Regions from separate parts of the Humitalea sp. 24SJ18S-53 genome, predicted to be linked through region 1. Evidence: predicted binding sites of a transcription regulator. Region 1 holds the regulator's gene; the other holds the start of a gene.

Region 1 (8,009 bases):
GCGACCCCGGCCGAAACCGCCCTGGCCGATGCCGCCGCCGTCCTGGCCGGCGTGCCCATCGAAACCCTGATGGCCGCCGCCGGCCGCGCCGTGGCCCGCGCCATCCGCGCCCGCTTTCGGCCCGCGCCGACGCTGGTGCTCGCCGGGCCCGGCAACAATGGTGGCGATGGCTGGGTCGCGGCGCGGCTTTTGGACCAGGCCGGCTGGCCGGTCGCGGTCGCGGCCCTGGCCCCGCCACGCCCCGGCACCGCCGCCGCCGAGGCCGCCGCCCGCTACCGCGGCCCCATCCTCCCCTTCACCCCCGCCGAGGCCGCCCGCGCCAAAATCCTGGTCGATGCCGTCTTCGGCGCCGGGCTGACCCGCCCCCTGGCGCCGGAGGTCGCCGCCGTCCTGGCCGCCGCCAGCGGGCCGGTGGTGGCGGTGGATGTGCCCTCCGGCCTCTGCGGCCTGACCGGGCGGGCGCTGGGGGCCGTCCGCCCCGCCGCACTGACCGTCACCTTCTGGCGCCGCAAGCCTGGCCACCTGCTGCTGCCAGGACGGGCGCTGTGCGGCGATCTGGTCCTGGCCGATATCGGCATGCCGGCCGTCGGTCCGCCCCCGCGCCTCTGGCGCAACGGTCCCTGGCTCTGGCGCCTGCCGACGCCCGGCCCCGAATCCCACAAATACGCCCGCGGACACGTGACCATCCTCGCCGGCCCCACCATGCCCGGCGCCGCCCGCCTGGCCGCCGCCGCCGCCCGCCGCGCCGGCGCTGGGCTGGTCGCGATCGAGGCCCCCAACCCCACCATCGCCACCCTCCTGCGCGGCTGCGAACCAGGGCTGCTGGTCGCCGATGGTCCGTCCGACGACCCCCGGCACCGCGTCTGGGTGGTCGGGCCCGGCCTGCCGGCGACGCCCGAAACCCTGGCGCGCGCCCAAACCCTGGTCGCGGCCGGGCGCCAGGTCGTCGGCGACGCCTCCCTCTTCGCCGCCGCCTCGGGTCAGCCCGCGACCCTGGCCGGCTTCGCCGTGCTGACGCCCCATGCCGGCGAATTCTTGCGCGTGTTCGGCGACCCGAATGCCGACAAGATCGCCGCCGTCCGCGCCGCCGCCGCCGCGACCGGCGCCGTGGTGCTGCTGAAAGGCGCGGATACCATCATCGCCGCCCCCGACGGGCGCGCCGCGATCAACGACAACGCACCACCCTCCCTCGCCACCGCCGGCGCCGGCGACGTGCTGGCCGGCATCATCGCGGGCTTCCTGGCCCAGGGAATGCCGCCCTTCGAGGCCACCTGCGCCGCGGCCTGGGTCCACGGCGCCGCGGCCCCAACCGGGCCTGGCGTGCTGGCCGAGGACGTGCTGGCCGGGATCGGGGTGGCGATGGGGCAGGGTGCCGAGTATTGGTAAGTTGCGCTTTGAAAGGGGCTTTGCCCCTCTCAAACTCTCCCCGCCAGGGGGCGCCGCCCCCTGGATCGGCGCAATGTATTGGTAAAATAAAGGGAGGGGCATGTCACAACACCGGCGAATGAACCGCCAATGAAGCCCCTCCCTTTGTTTTACCAAATCGCGTGGGTTCCAAGGGGCCACGGCCCCTTGGTGGGGGAGGTATGGAGGGGGCGAAGCCCTCTCCACGGCACAACTTCCCAATACTTCAGAACTTTCCTAACCGGCCGCTCACACGCGGCGGGACCGGACCCAGCCGATGATGGCCCCGACGATCATCCCGATCAGGATGCCCGGAAACACAAAGACGAAGACCACCAGGGCGCTTGCGCCGCCCGCCTGGTTGGCGACCCCGCCGATCACGATCACGGCGAGGCCCACCCCCAGCCCGATGCCGAAGCCGATCACCCCGCCCAGCACCAGCCCGATCAGGCAGCGCACCAGGCGCGGCCCGATGCTGCCGGGGGCGGCCTGGTCGCGGGATGTCAGCCAGCGGCGCAGCAGGAACACGGCGCTGCCGATGACCAGCGGGGCCACGACGCCAAGGGGCGCCAGCCAGAAGACCCTTTCGGCGCCCCGGGGCAGGGTCTCCGCCAGCGACATGACGATATTCGCCCCCGCGATGACCACCGCGCCGAAAATGACGACCCAGAAGCCGCGTGCCAACCAGCCAAGCACGATGGCGGGGATGAAGATCGCCGGCGCGACCAGGCTCCAGAGGATGCTCTCCAGCGCCGCGCCGACGAGGGTCATGCGGCCAGCGCCGCTTCGATGCGGGCCAGGCTTTCCTCCCGCCCCAGCGCGACCAGGGTCGCATCCAGGGGCGGGCTTTGCAGGCTGCCGGTCAAAGCAGCGCGAAGGGGTTGCGCCAGATCCTTCAGCTTGATCCCGAGGATGTCGGCCTGTGCCCGCAGCGTGGTTTCCAGCGCCTCGCGGCTCCAGTCGGTCGCGGCCAGGGCCTCGGCCAAGGCCGGCAGACGGGTGCGGGCGGTCGCATCCAGGGCTGCGGCGGCCTTGGCATCCATCGCGGGCATGTCGACCACAAAACGTGCCTGTTCAGCAAGTTCCACGAGGTTCCTGGCGCGTGGTGCGAGGTCCGGCACCAAGGCCGCGACCCGGGCCGCGGCGGGCGATGCGGTGCCCAGCCCCAGCCTGCCGACCACCTCTGCGGTCAAGCGTTCCGGCGCGGTCTGCCGCATCCACAGCCCGTTCAGGTGGCTGAGCTTGGCATAATCCATCCGCGACGCCGCCCGCCCGACACCCGGCAGGTCGAACAGGTCGATCGCCCGCTCGCGGGTCAGGAACTCCTCATCCCCATGACCCCAGCCGAGGCGCAGCAGGTAGTTGCACACCGCCTCCGGCAGCAGCCCCTGGGTGCGGAAATCCAGCACAGACACCGCGCCGTGCCGCTTGGACAGCTTCGCCCCATCGGCCCCATGGATCAGCGGGATATGCGCGAACTCCGGCCGCTTCCAGCCCATCGCGTCATAGATCAGGCATTGACGGAAGGTATTGGTCAGGTGGTCGTCGCCGCGGATGACATGGGTGATCCCCATGTCGTGGTCGTCCACCACGACCGCATGCAGATAGGTCGGCGACCCGTCGGACCGCAGGATGATCAGGTCGTCCAATTCGGTGTAGCCGACGCGGACATCGCCCTGGACCAGGTCGGGCACATGCATCTCGCCGGTCAGCGGCGCCTTGATGCGGATGACCGGGGCGATGCCGAGGGGCGGCGTCGCGGTGCCATCGCGCCAGCGGCGGCCGTCGTAGCGGAAGGAGCGTTTTTCCGCCTCGGCGGCGGCGCGCATCGCGGCCAGTTCCTCGGCCGTGTCATAGGCTTCGTAGGCGTGGCCGCTGGCCAGCAATTCGCGGGCGACCTCCGCATGGCGGGCTTCGCGGCTCGATTGCAGCACCGGCGGTTCGTCGGGGTTCAGCCCCAGCCAGTCCAGGCTTTCCAGGATCTGCTTGACGGCGGCATCGGTGCTGCGCGCCTTGTCTGTATCCTCGATCCGCAGCAGGAATTGCCCACCGTGGTGGCGGGAAAACAGGTAGTTGAACAAGGCGGTGCGGGCGCCGCCGATGTGCAGGTAGCCGGTGGGCGAGGGGGCAAAGCGGGTGCGGATGGTCATGGCGTGTGTCACGAAAGTCCAGGCATTGTCGCGCGGCCGTAGCACGCGCGATGCCGCGTGGCCTAGCGGGGCGCGCGCCTGAGCCAGGTTTTGGCCGGCCCGGCCGCGCGCTGGCCGGAAGCGGTGCGGTTGGCGCTGGCTGAATCCTGGCGCGACCTGCCGCCATTCCTCGCGGTCGCGATGGGGGCGGGGGTGCTGGCCTACTTCGCCGCGGCCAGCGAACCCGATCCGCGCTGGGTCTGGCTGCCGGTGCCGTTCCTGGCCGCGGCCGTCCTGCTGCTGCGCCGCGCGCCGCTGGCGGCCCTGGGCATCGGGCTGCTCGCTGCCGGGACCTTGGGCTTCGCCGTGGCGCTGTGGCACGCGGGCCGGGCCGCGCCGGTCGTGTCGCTGCCGACGCGGGCCACCCTCGTCACCGGTATCGTGCAGGCGGTCGATCTGCTGCCCGAGGGGCGTCGCGTCACCCTGGCCGAGGCCCGCCTCGATGGCGGCCATCCCATCCCGCGCTCCTTGCGCATCCGCCTGCGCGCCGGCGACGCCGCCCGTCCGGCGCCGGGGGACACGATCACCCTGCGCGCCCTGGTCCGCCCGCCCGCGCCGCCGGCCTTTCCGGGGGCCTGGGATTTCCAGCGCGCCGCCTTCTTCGCCGGGCAGGCGGGGTCGGGCTTCGGCATCGGCCCGGCCGAGGTCACCCCCGGCGATGGCGCCGCCCCACCTCTCGCCGGGCTGCGCGCCAGCATCGAGGCGCGCGTCACCGCCGCCTTGCCCGGCGCCACCGGCGCGATCGCCGGCGCCCTGCTGACGGGCGGGCAGAGCGCCATCCCGGCCGCCGACCTGACCGCCATGCGGGATTCCGGGCTGGCCCATCTGCTGTCCGTCTCCGGCCTGCATATCGGCATCGTGATGGGCCTGTCCTTCTGGCTCGCGCGCTTCGGCATCGCCTCGGTGCCCTGGCTGGCGCTGCGGGTGCCGGGCAAGCCGGTGGCCTCCGTCGTGGCGCTGGCGGCGGGGGCTGGCTACCTGGTCCTGACTGGGTTCCAGGTGCCGATGCTGCGCTCCTTCGCCATGGCGGCGCTGGTGACATTGGGGGTCATGCTGGGGCGCCGGGCGATCTCGCTGCGGGTCCTGGCCGTGGCGGCGGTGGCGGTGATGCTGGTCAATCCGGCGGCGGTGCTGGGCCCGTCCTTCCAGATGAGTTTCGCCGCCGTGCTCGCCCTGATCGCGGGGTATGAGGCCCTGCGCGGGCGGATCGCGCTGTGGCGCGGCGATGGCGCCTGGTGGCGGCGGGGGCTGCTGGTGGTGGCAGGGTTGATGCTGACCTCGGTGCTGGCCGGCGCCGCGACCACCCCCTTCGGCCTGTATCACTTTGGCCGGCTGCAGGTGTTTGGCGTCGCGGCGAATGCGCTGGCGGTGCCGATCACCTCGGTATTGGTGATGCCGGCGGGGATGCTGGCGCTGCTGTTGATGCCCTTCGGATTGGAAGGCATCGCCCTGGTCCCGATGGGCTGGGGGGTGGAGGCGATCCTCTGGGTCGCCCATGGCGTCGCCGCCTGGCCGGGGGCCGCGCTGGTCGCCCAGCCGCCGCCGGTGGCTGGGCTGGCGGTGCTGTCGGCCGGGTTCTGTTGGCTGTGCCTGTGGAAGCGGCCGGCGCGGCTTTGGGGCGTGCCCTTCATCCTGGCCGGGCTGCTGTCCGCCTATGTCGTGCGGCCGCCCGATGTGCTGGTCGCGGCCGATGCCCGCCAAGTGGCCCTGCGCGCCGATGGAGAGGTCTTTGTCTGGCGCGCCGCCGGCGCCAGCCGGATGGTGCGCGACATCTGGCTGCGCGGCTTTGGCGAGGACACCGCCGCCGAACTGCCCGCCAGCGACGCCGCTGGCGGGTTATTGGCCTGCACCACCGATCTGTGCCGGTTGCGCGCGACGCCGGGCGGGGCCGAGGCGGTGTTGGTCCGCCCGGCCCCCCCCGTCCGTGGCGCGGCCCGCGCCGGGGTCTATCCCGACCGGCTACCACCACCCCCCGGCGTCTGCGGCATCGCGGCGGTGGTCATCGCGCCCGAACCGATGCGCGGACGCTGCGACGGCAGCCAGGTGGTGGACCGGTTTTCCGTCTGGCGCGACGGCGCCCATGCCGTGTGGCTGGCGCCGGATGGCGCGCGGGTGGTCAGCGACCGCGATTATCGCGGCGACCGCCCCTGGGTGCCGGGGCGGCCGCTGCCGCGACCGTCCCTGCTGCCGATGGCCGAGGAAGGGTAGCGGTCAGTACGTCCTGACCAACCCCACCAGCCGCCCCTGCACCCGCACCCGATCCGGCCCAAAAATCCGCGTCTCATACCGCGGGTTCGCCGCTTCCAGCGCGATCGAATTGCCGCGCCGGCGCAGGCGCTTCAGGGTCACCTCGTTCTCATCCACCAGCGCCACCACGATGGCGCCGTTCTCTGCCGTATCGCCGCGGCGGATGATCACCTTGTCGCCATCCAGGATGCCGACGTCGATCATCGAATCGCCGGAGACTTCCAGCGCATAGTGTTCGCCGCCCGAGAGCATCGCGCTCGGCACCTCGATCGTGCTGCCGCTGTCGCGCAGCGCCTCGATCGGCTGGCCCGCGGCGATGCGGCCATAGAGCGGCAACGACACCGCCGCCGCGTCATTCGCCGCGCGCGCCGCCCCCGGCAGGTTGGGGGCAAAATTGCCGCGGATGACATTGGGGGTGAAGCCCACGCCATCGGGCGGCACAACCGTCAGGTCGGGCGTGCCGCTCTGCGTCCGGCTTTCCGGCACGCGGATGACCTCCAGCGCCCGGGCGCGATGGGCGCGGCGGCGCAGGAAGCCACGTTCCTCCAGCGCCGTGATCAGGCGATGGATGCCGGACTTGGATTTCAGCGACAGTGCCGCCTTCATCTCCTCGAACGACGGCGAATAGCCGGTCATGGCCAGGTGGCGGTCGATGAAGATCAGCAATTCGTGCTGCTTGCGGGTCAGCATAGGCGCGGACATCTCCCGAAAGGCGAATCGCCGCGAACAAAGCGGCAACCTGTGCCGATGTTCTAGGAAGGTTCCAAATCGCCCGTCAACCGTTTTCCACAGGCCAGGGGCTTGATTCGCAACAGTGAATCAAACGCCAAGGGCGCCCAGGTCGATCACCTCGACCGCGGCCCCCGCCGCCAGCGCCGGCGCCCGCACCGCGCGGCGCAGCAGCCCATCGGCACCGGCCAGGGTGCGCAGCATCGAACTGTCCTGCTTGGCCGCCGGCGTCGCGACCAGGCGGCCCGCGTCGTCGCGCGCCAGGGCGCAGCGCAGGTAGTCTTCCCGCCCGTCATTCTCGGCCAGGTCGACCCCGGCGATGGCGGGCTGGAACACCGGGTCGGTCGCGGCCTCACCACCCATCCGCCGCAGCGCGGGCATCAGGAACAGCACGGCGCAAACCAGGGCCGAGACCGGATTGCCCGGCAGCCCCAGCAGCGGCACGGACCCCAGGCGCCCCCAGATCAGCGGCTTGCCCGGCCGCATGGCGATGCGCCAGAAACCGCGTTCGAAGCCTTCGGGCGCCAGGGCCGATTGCACCAGGTCATGCGCGCCGACGCTCGCCCCCCCGGTGGTCACCAGCAGGTCGTGGCCGCGCACCGTCTCGGCCATGCCGGCAAAGGCGTCGGCGGTGTCGGCGGCGATCGGCAGGATGCTCGGCACCGCCCCCATGGCGCGGCACACCGCCGCCAGCGCATGGGCGTTGGACGACACGATGCCCCCGGGCGGCAGCGGTTCGCCGGGCAGGGCGATCTCATCCCCCGTCGCCAGGATCGCGATTCTGGCCGCGCGACGCACCGCAAGCCAGGGATGGTTGGCCGCGGCCGCCAGACCGATGTCGCGGGCGGTCAGCCGCCGGCCCGGGGCCAGCAAGGTGTCGCCAGCCGAAAAATCCAGCCCCGCGGGCCGCACCCAACGCCCGGCGCGGGGCTGTTCGCGCGCCATGACATGGCCATCGGCCTCCTCGGCATCCTCCTGCAACAGCAGCGCATCGGTGCCTGCCGGGATGAAGCCGCCGGTAAAAATCCGCACGGCCTGACCCGGACCAACCGTGCCCGCAAAAGGATGCCCGGCCGGGGCCGCGCCGATCACCGCCAGCGCCGCGCCAGGCACCGCATCGGCGGCGCGCAGGGCATACCCGTCCATCGCCGAGACATCCGCCGGCGGCTGGGTCAGCCGCGCCACCACGGCGCTGGCCAGCACGCGCCCGGCCGCCTCATGCAGCGCCACGACCTCGGCCGGCAGCGGCGACAGGGCGGCCAGGATTTTCGCCCGCGCTGCCTCGACCGACAGCATGGGCTCAGGCGGCATTGTATTCGCCGGACCGCCCGCCTGCCTTGTGGACCACGCGAACATCCTCGATCCGCATGGCGCGGTCGGCGGCCTTCAGCATGTCATAGACGGTCAGCGCGGCGACGGAGACGGCGGTCAGCGCCTCCA
Region 2 (8,009 bases), 2.6 Mb from region 1:
AAGGCATCGGCCGCGGCCAGTGCATCGAGCGCCTGCGATCCCGCCCCGGCGCGCCAGGCGAGTTCCTCGACGGAGGTGAAGGGCGCCCCGTTGCGGGCCTCGCGCGCCGCGGCGATGCGCGCGCCATCCTCCGCCGCCAGCCCGGTCACCAGCCGCAGCCCAAGCCGCAGCGCCAGCCCATTGGCACTGTCCGGTTGCGGCTCCAGCGTGCAGTCCCAGGCGCTGGCGTTCACGTCGATGGCGCGGATCGCCACACCATGCTCCCGCGCGTCGCGCACGATCTGCGCCGGCGCGTAAAAACCCATCGGCTGGCTGTTGAGCAGCGCGCAGGCAAAGGCCGCGGGGTGGTGCCACTTCACCCAGGAGGAGGCATAGACCAGATGCGCGAAACTGGCCGCGTGGCTTTCCGGGAAGCCATAGCTGCCGAAGCCTTCGATCTGGGTGAAGACACGCTCGGCGAAGTCGCGCACATAGCCGCGCCGGACCATGCCGGAGACCAGCTTGTCGCGGTATTGCTCGACCTGGCCACGCGCCTTGAAGGTCGCCATGGCGCGGCGCAGCTTGTCCGCCTCATCCGGGGTGAAGCCCGCGGCGACGATGGCGATGCGCATCACCTGCTCCTGGAACAGCGGCACGCCCAGCGTCTTGCCAAGCACCTGCTCCAGCTCGTTCGGCGGCCCGTAGTCCGATGACGGCGATGGATAGACCACCTTGTCCGCACCCGATTTCCGCCGCAGATACGGATGCACCATGTCGCCGGCGATCGGGCCGGGGCGGACGATGGCGACCTCGATCACCAGGTCGTAGAACTTATCCGGCCGCAGCCGCGGCAGCATGTTCATCTGCGCCCGGCTTTCCACCTGGAACACGCCGACCGAATCCGCCCGGCGCAGCATCGCGTAGGTTTCCGGGCATTCCTTCGGGAGGCTGGCCAGATCGAGATCGACACGCGCGTGCTGGCGCAGCAGGTCGAAGCCGCGACGCAGGCAGGACAGCATGCCGAGCCCCAGCACATCCACCTTGAGGATGCCCAGCGCCTCGATATCGTCCTTGTCCCATTCGAGGACGGTGCGGTCCTCCATCGCGGCATTGGCGACCACCGCCAGTTCGACCAAAGGCCCGCGGGTGATCACGAAGCCGCCCACATGGGTCGCCGCATGGCGCGGGAAATCCTGCAACTCCTCCGCCAGCTCCACGGCCATCGCGAGGCGCGGGTCGCCGGTGTCCAACCCCTCCTCCGCCGCGAGTTCGGAAAGTTCCCTCTCGCGCCCCGGCCCCCAACTGGCCTTGGCGAGGCGGGCGGTGACGTCGGTGGTGAGGCCCATGGCGCGGCCCACCTCGCGGATCGCGCTGCGCGCGCGGAAACGGATGATGGTGGCGCAGATCGCCGCACGGTCGCGGCCATAGCGCTGGTAGAGGTGCTGGATCACCTCCTCCCGCCGCTCATGCTCGAAATCGATGTCGATGTCGGGCGGTTCGCCGCGGCTGGCGGAGATGAAGCGCTCGAACAGCAGGTTGTGCTGGGACGGATCGACGGCGGTGATGCCGAGCACGAAGCACACCGCGGAATTGGCCGCCGAGCCGCGGCCCTGGCACAGGATCGGCGGCTGCTGCGCGCGGGCGAAGCGGACGATCTCGTGCACCGTCAGGAAATAGGGCGCGTAGCCGAGCTGCCCGATCAGCCGCAGTTCATGCGCGATGCCCTCGCGCACCGCCGCCGAAGCGCCGTCCGGCCAGCGTGTTTCCAACGCCGCGGTGACTCGCGCCTCCAGCGTCTGCTGCGCGGTGCGGCCTTCCTCCAGGATTTCGTCCGGATATTCGTAGCGCAACTGGCCGAGCGAGAAGCCGCCGGTCGCCGCCAGCACGCGCAGCGTATTGGTCAGCGCCTCCGGATGGCGGGCGAACAGGCGCGCCATCTCGGCCGGCGGCTTCAGGTGCCGCTCGGCATTTGGCTCCGCGTCATGGCCCAGCGCATCGACGGTGCGGCCGAGCCGGATCGCGCTCAGCACATCGGCAAGCCGCCGGCGCGCGGCGTGGTGGTAGCGAATATCCCCGATGGCGAGCAGCCCCGGGCCGATGGTGGCCAGCCGGTCGAGCCGCATCTGGTCATCGCCACGATGGGTGCAGGACGCCACCAGCAGCAGCGGCAAGGCCAGCCGTCCCCGCAACGCCCTGGCATCGGCGCGCAACCGTTCCGCAAAGCCATCGTCCGGATCGCCGGGCGGGATGGCGGCCAGCACCCAGCCGGTGGCGGCGGCGTGCATCGCCGCCCGGCCGATCCGGCATTCGCCCTTCGGCGCCGCCATCCGGGCCTGCGACAGCAGCGCGGTCAGTCGTCCATAGTTGGCGCGGTCGGTGGGCCAGGCCAGCCAGGCGCTGCCATCGTCCAGCACCAGCCGGCAACCGACCCGGAACGGCAGCCCCGCCTGTTGCGCCGCGACATGGCCGCGCACCACGCCCGCCAGGGAATTGGTATCGCAGATCCCGATCCCGGCCAGGCCCAGCGCCCGCGCCGTTTCCACCAGTTCATGCGGGTGCGAGGCGCCATCGAGGAAGGAGAAGTTCGAGCGTGCCGCCAACTCCGCATAGCCGGTCACGGCAGATGCCCGTGCAACAGCCAGCAGGCCGCCCCGGGCGACCCGGCGCGATAGACCCATAGCCGGGCGCCGGAGGCCAGTTCCACCTGGTGATAGTCGCGGGACGGCGGCAGCCTGGGGCCACGCCACCACGCGGGTTCCAGCCGCCGCGGCCCCTCGGCGCGCAGCACGCGCTGCGCGGTGCCGCGCCAGCGCAGCAGCGCGGGCGGGCCATCCGGCAAGGGCGCCACAACCTCGATAGGCTGCGGCCGGCGCAGCAGCAGCACCGGCGCGGCCGAAGCGGCCCAGCCCGCGGGCATGGCGGGCATGGCATCATGCGGGTCCAGCGGGGCGACCATATGCTCCGGCCAATGGCTGGCCAGGGGGGCCACGCGCTGCACCCGCACGCGCTGGCGCAGCCGGTCGAGCAACTGTGCCAGGACCTGCGCCGCGCCGTCATCGCGCCGGCCGCCGATGGCGAGCGCGGCCTGCAGGCCGGTCGCCATGGGATCGGTGGCGCGGGCCTCCAGCGCCATGCGTTCGAAGCCAAGGCCGGGTTCCAGCCGCTCCAGCCGATCGCGGAACAGGTGGCGCAGATGCGCCGGCGCGCGCGTCGGCTGGCCGGTGCCGATCGCCAGTTCCTGCACCATGCCATCCACCCGCCAGGCCAGCAGCACCACCTGCCGCGCCCCGCGCCCTGCTTCGCGCAGCTTGATGCACAAGGCTTCCAGCAGCCGGTCGAGCACCGCGTCGATGCCGGGGCGGGTGACGATCGGCTCCACGAAATCCCGCGCCACGACGAGGCCGGGCGGTGCCTGGACAGGGCGGATGGCCTCGCGCCGCTGCCCCGTGACGGCGTCGAGCCGGTGCAGCAGATCGGCCCCGAAGCGCCGTGCAAGGGGCGCGCGTGGCAATGCCAGCAGATCCCCGACGCTGCGCAGGCCGAAACGCATAAGCCGCAGCAGCAAGCCCGGTTCCAGCCGCAGCGCGAGGCCGAGCGGCAGCGGCCCGACCCGCGACGCCTCGGCCCCGCTTGCCACGATCGGGCCGTCGCATGTGCCCCGGGCCAGGGCGCCGGCGGTGGCCGCGGCGCCGGCCACCGCGCCACGCACGGCGAACCCCGCGCGCCGCAGCCGTGCCAGCGCGTCGTGCAGCAGGGGCGCCTCGCCACCCAGCAGATGGGCGCAGCCGGTCATGTCGAGCAGCAACCCATCCGGCTGGTCGGCCGCGGCGAGCGGGGTGTAGCGCCGCGCCCATAGCGCCAGGCTTTCCAGCATGCGCGCATCGCCGGCCGGATCGGCGGGACGGAGAATGAGTGCCGGCACGATGGCCTGAGCATCGGCCAGCGCCTGGCCAGCCCGCAGGCCGAGACCCGCCGCGGCATGGTCCACCGCCGCCAGCGCCCGCCGCGGTCCCTCGCTGGCCCAGGTGGCGAGAGGCAGGCCAGGCGGCAGATCAGGCTCCGCACGCCGGAGGCGGTCCGTGGCGAGGTCTGGCAAGTGCAGGGCCAGGAAGCGGCGGGCGTCGGGGATCATGCCGCTGCATCCCGCTCCATCCGCCCGGCCGCGGCACGCCAGGTCACCGCCCAGGGACCACCGGGCCTGCCGCCGCGCAGGCGCAGCAGCTCCAACTGCCAGCACGGGTCACCCATCCCGTGCCCGGCCCCGGCGGCATTCAGCGCGGAAATGCGCCACCGGCTGGCCGCGGCGCTGGGCGGCGGGTTGGCCATGTCAGGCCGCAGCAGCAGCCCGATGCCGCCGCCCGCCTCCGCCGCGAGTTGCAGCCGGCGGCTGGCGGTCAGGTCGAGTGCGGCCGCGGCCGGATCGGCGTGCCAGTCCGGTGCCAGCAGGGCGCCGGCGACGGCGGGGCAGCCCAGCGCCTCCTCCATCGCCCAGAGTGCGTCGGACCAGCGTTCGGCACGCAGCAGAATCAGCTTGGCGGGCAGCAGGCCGAAACGGGCGAGGCCCGGAGGCCAGGCGGTCAGCGCATCCGTGCCGGCCCCGATCCAGAGGACGGTGCCCCCGCTGCGGGCCAGCAGGACGGCCGCGAAAGCGGCGCCACAGCCGGGTTCGGCGGCCAGGATCTCGTGCAAGGTCGCGCGGGCGAGACCGCCGCCCGGCAGCCCGAGGCCGTCGCAGACGGGAATGGCGGCGGTGTCATGGGCGGCACGCCCGGCGCCCTCCAGCCGGATGACCCGCGCGCGCAGGGCGGCAAGCAGGGCAGGCTGGTCGATGGAAGGCCGATCCGGGACGGGCTGGGTTTTGGGCAAGGCCTTTGGCTACCGTGCCTGTTGCAGGCGGAACCGCCTCGACGAGAAGACCCGGGGCGCAAAGGGATCGGGTTCGGACATGGGCGGAGACTGGCCCAAAGATGGGAACAAATCAAGAACTCAACCGATCTCCGCCCAGGCCTCGTGGTGCCTCTGGAAAGCTTCAAATCCTCGGAAAAGGCGTCATGGGGTGAGGGTGCGTGACGCCTTCGGGCTGCCCATCAGCCCACGCCCCCGGGATCCGCCAGGCACTTATTGCCGCTCGATCCCGCCAGCCAGGGCCACGCTACGCCAGCGTTCCGTCTCCTCCGTGATCAGGCTTTGGAAGGCGGCGGGATCGAGGCCGCCGGGCTCCGAGCCGATGGAGGTGAGGAAGGCCTTCATGTCCTCCGTCGCCAGCGCCTTGCGCATCTCCGCATGCAGCCGCGTGATGATCGCATCCGGCGTGCCGCGCGGCGCCGCCAGGCCGTACCAACTGACCACGCCAAAGCCAGGAAGCCCGGCCTCGGCGAAGGTCGGCGTCCCTGGCAGCGCCGCGACGCGGCCGCCGCCGCTGATCGCGAGGGGGCGGATCTGCCCGCCCTGCAGGCTGCCCAAAGCCGATCCGATGGAGACGATCACCGCATCCACCGTGCCGGACAACACCGCCGTCACGGCCTCGTTGGCGCCGCGGAAGGGCACGTGGAACAGCTTGACGCCGGCGGCCTGCTCGAAGGCCAGCGTGGCGAAATGCGGCGCGCTGCCGTTGCCGCCGGTGCCGTAGCTGATCTTCTCCGGCGTCGCCTTCGCCGCGGCGATGAAGGCGGCAAGGTCGCGGTGCGGCGCATTGGCGGAAACGCCGAGGAACAGCGGCGAGATCGCCGAAAGCGAGATCGGCCGGAAGGCCGTCGCCTGGTCGAAGGGCAGCCGGCTGAACAGGTAGGGCAGGGTCGAGAAGGAATTGTCGATCGCCAGCAGCGTGTGCCCGTCGGGCGCCGCGCGCGCGACCTCGGCCGCGCCGATGGAGCCGGTGGCGCCCGGCCGGTTCTCGACCACGAAAGGCTGGCCGAGTTGTTCCGACAGTTTCGCGCACATCCGGCGTGCAACGACATCCACGCCGCCGCCCGGCGACCAGCAGACCACCACGCGCACCGGGCGCGACGGCCAGGCGGGCTGCGCCGACACGGGGCGGACCAGGGCCGGCAGCGCCAGGCCGGCCAGCGCGGCCCGGCGACCGAGTTGCTTTGTCATTGTTGTCGTTCCTCCCCGTTGGTTTTGGCGCGTCAGTCGCGCAGCGCGCGTGGCACGATCTTGCGCGCGGCCAGGATGGGATCGCTGCTCGGATCCAACAGCCCGCAGCCGCCGGCGATCGACCACCAGAGGTGATCCGCCCGCTGCACGATCAGGCATTCCAGGCCGCGGATCAGGTGCTCGCCCTCCATGGAATGGGCCAGGGCGATATGCGCGATCGATTCCGGCAGCCCCACGGCGATGCAGATATGCGCGCCATAGACGGGATGCCGCAGCGACGGCGAACCATTCGCCGAAGGGTCGGTGGTCCAGCGCGCGCGGTTCGCCGGCTCGAACTCCCAAGCCTTGCCGACGTCGTGCAGCAGGCCGCCGGCCAGCACGATGTCGCGGTCGATCCGCACTTCCGGGTAGCTGGTGATGAAGTCGTCGGCGATGGCGAGCGCGATTCGCGTCACGCCACGCAGATGCGCCGCCTGGTTGCCGCGCTTCAGGGTGAACATGCCCGGATTGGCTTCGCCCGGCAGGTCGGTGATGCGGCCAAAGCTCGTCTCCGACAGCGCCAGGCACCAGGCGTCGATGCATTTGCGCCGCAGTTCCTCGTGCTGGATGTCTGCCAGTTCCGGCAGGTCCTCCAGCACGGAGGCACGCATTTCCGGGGTCACGTCGCGCCGGGGGCGACTGTCGAGAAATTCCATGTCGGTGCCTATTCGAGGGTGATGCCGAGGTCGCGGGTGACGCTTCCCCATTTGTCGATCTCGGCGCCGATGAAGGCGGCGTAGTCGTCCGGGCTGCCGTTGGCGGCGACGTAGCCGCTGCCGGCGAAACGCTCGCGCAATTGCGGCTCGCGCAGGGCCTCGGTGATCGCGGCATGCAGCCGGGCCACGACATCCGGCGGCGTGCCGGCGGGGGCGGAAATGCCGACCCAGCCCACGGCGGCGAAGCCGGGGACACCGGCCTCGGCCAGCGTCGGTGCGTCGGGGTAGAGGCTGCTGCGTTCGCTGCTGGTCACCGCAAGGACGCGCAGCGTGCCGGCGCGGACATGTGGCAGCGGGATGTCCACATTGATGATCAGCACGGGCACCTGCCCCGCCAGCACATCGGTGATCGCGGGCGCCGCGCCGCGATAGGGCACGTGCAGCAATTCGATCCCCGCCGCGCGTTGCAGCATGGCCATGGCGAGATGGCCCGACGAACCGCTGCCGGGACTGGCATAGCCGATCTGGTTGGGGCGTTCCCGCGCCATGTTCACCAGATCGGCAAAGCTGCGGGCCGGGAAGTTGGCGGTGACCACCAGCGCGTTCGGCATCGAGGCAAGCTGCGCGACATGGACGAAGCTGCTGCGCGAGTCATACGGCATCCGCGCGTAGAGGCCGTGGTTCATCGCGTTCTGGCCGTTGCCGGACGCCAGCAAGGTATAGCCATCCGGCGCCGCCCGGGCGACCGCCGCCGCACCGATGTTGCCATTCGCGCCGGGCCGGTTTTCCACAACAAAAGGCTGGCCCAGGCTGCGGCTCAACTGCTGCGCGACAAGCCGGGTGATGACGTCGTTGCTGCCGCCCGGCGGGAAGGGCACGACGATCGTCACGGGGCGGTCCGGCCAGGCAGCGGCGGCCGCGAAGGGCCGGCCGGCAGCCGCCATGGCCAGCGCGCCGAGCGCATGGCGTCGTGTCAGTCGCATCGCAGTTTCCTCACCCATCGGGCTCGTTCGGCCCGTCCCGGCAATTTGCCGCGACCGCATCAATGTGTGCAAATGCCGATATGATCAGAGTTCATGTTGCCTGGTTATGATCTTCGACCTGCGTGAGATGGCGGTCTTCCGGCACGTCATGGAACTCGGCAGCGTCACGGCCGCCGCCGCCGCGCTGAACATCTCGCAACCCGCGGTCAGCCGGACCTTGCAACAGGCCGAGCGCCGCCTGGGCTTCCCGCTCTTC

The links. Region 1 encodes LexA, which represses DNA repair genes until DNA is damaged. Its sites were predicted from a motif close to TGTTCTANNTANGTTC; they were not measured.
Region 2: ACQW02_RS24245 (ImuA family protein) is a predicted target of LexA. The motif match lies at 4,951-4,966, and genes of this name have one in related genera.

Annotation. Positions count from the first base shown of each region.
Region 1 covers NZ_CP192599.1:1,734,611-1,742,619, forward strand. Annotated here, with positions in the region: gene ACQW02_RS08415 (NAD(P)H-hydrate dehydratase) at 1-1,386, shown strand, start outside; gene ACQW02_RS08420 (hypothetical protein) at 1,654-2,175, opposite strand; gene gltX (glutamate--tRNA ligase) at 2,172-3,554, opposite strand; gene ACQW02_RS08430 (ComEC/Rec2 family competence protein) at 3,645-5,801, shown strand; gene lexA (transcriptional repressor LexA) at 5,805-6,530, opposite strand; gene ACQW02_RS08440 (molybdopterin molybdotransferase MoeA) at 6,660-7,865, opposite strand; gene moaC (cyclic pyranopterin monophosphate synthase MoaC) at 7,870-8,009, opposite strand, start outside.
Region 2 covers NZ_CP192599.1:5,043,558-5,051,566, reverse strand. Annotated here, with positions in the region: gene ACQW02_RS24255 (error-prone DNA polymerase) at 1-2,597, opposite strand, end outside; gene ACQW02_RS24250 (DUF6504 family protein) at 2,594-4,111, opposite strand; gene ACQW02_RS24245 (ImuA family protein) at 4,108-4,845, opposite strand; gene ACQW02_RS24240 (Bug family tripartite tricarboxylate transporter substrate binding protein) at 5,098-6,075, opposite strand; gene ACQW02_RS24235 (HD domain-containing protein) at 6,108-6,770, opposite strand; gene ACQW02_RS24230 (Bug family tripartite tricarboxylate transporter substrate binding protein) at 6,779-7,753, opposite strand; gene ACQW02_RS24225 (LysR family transcriptional regulator) at 7,860-8,009, shown strand, end outside.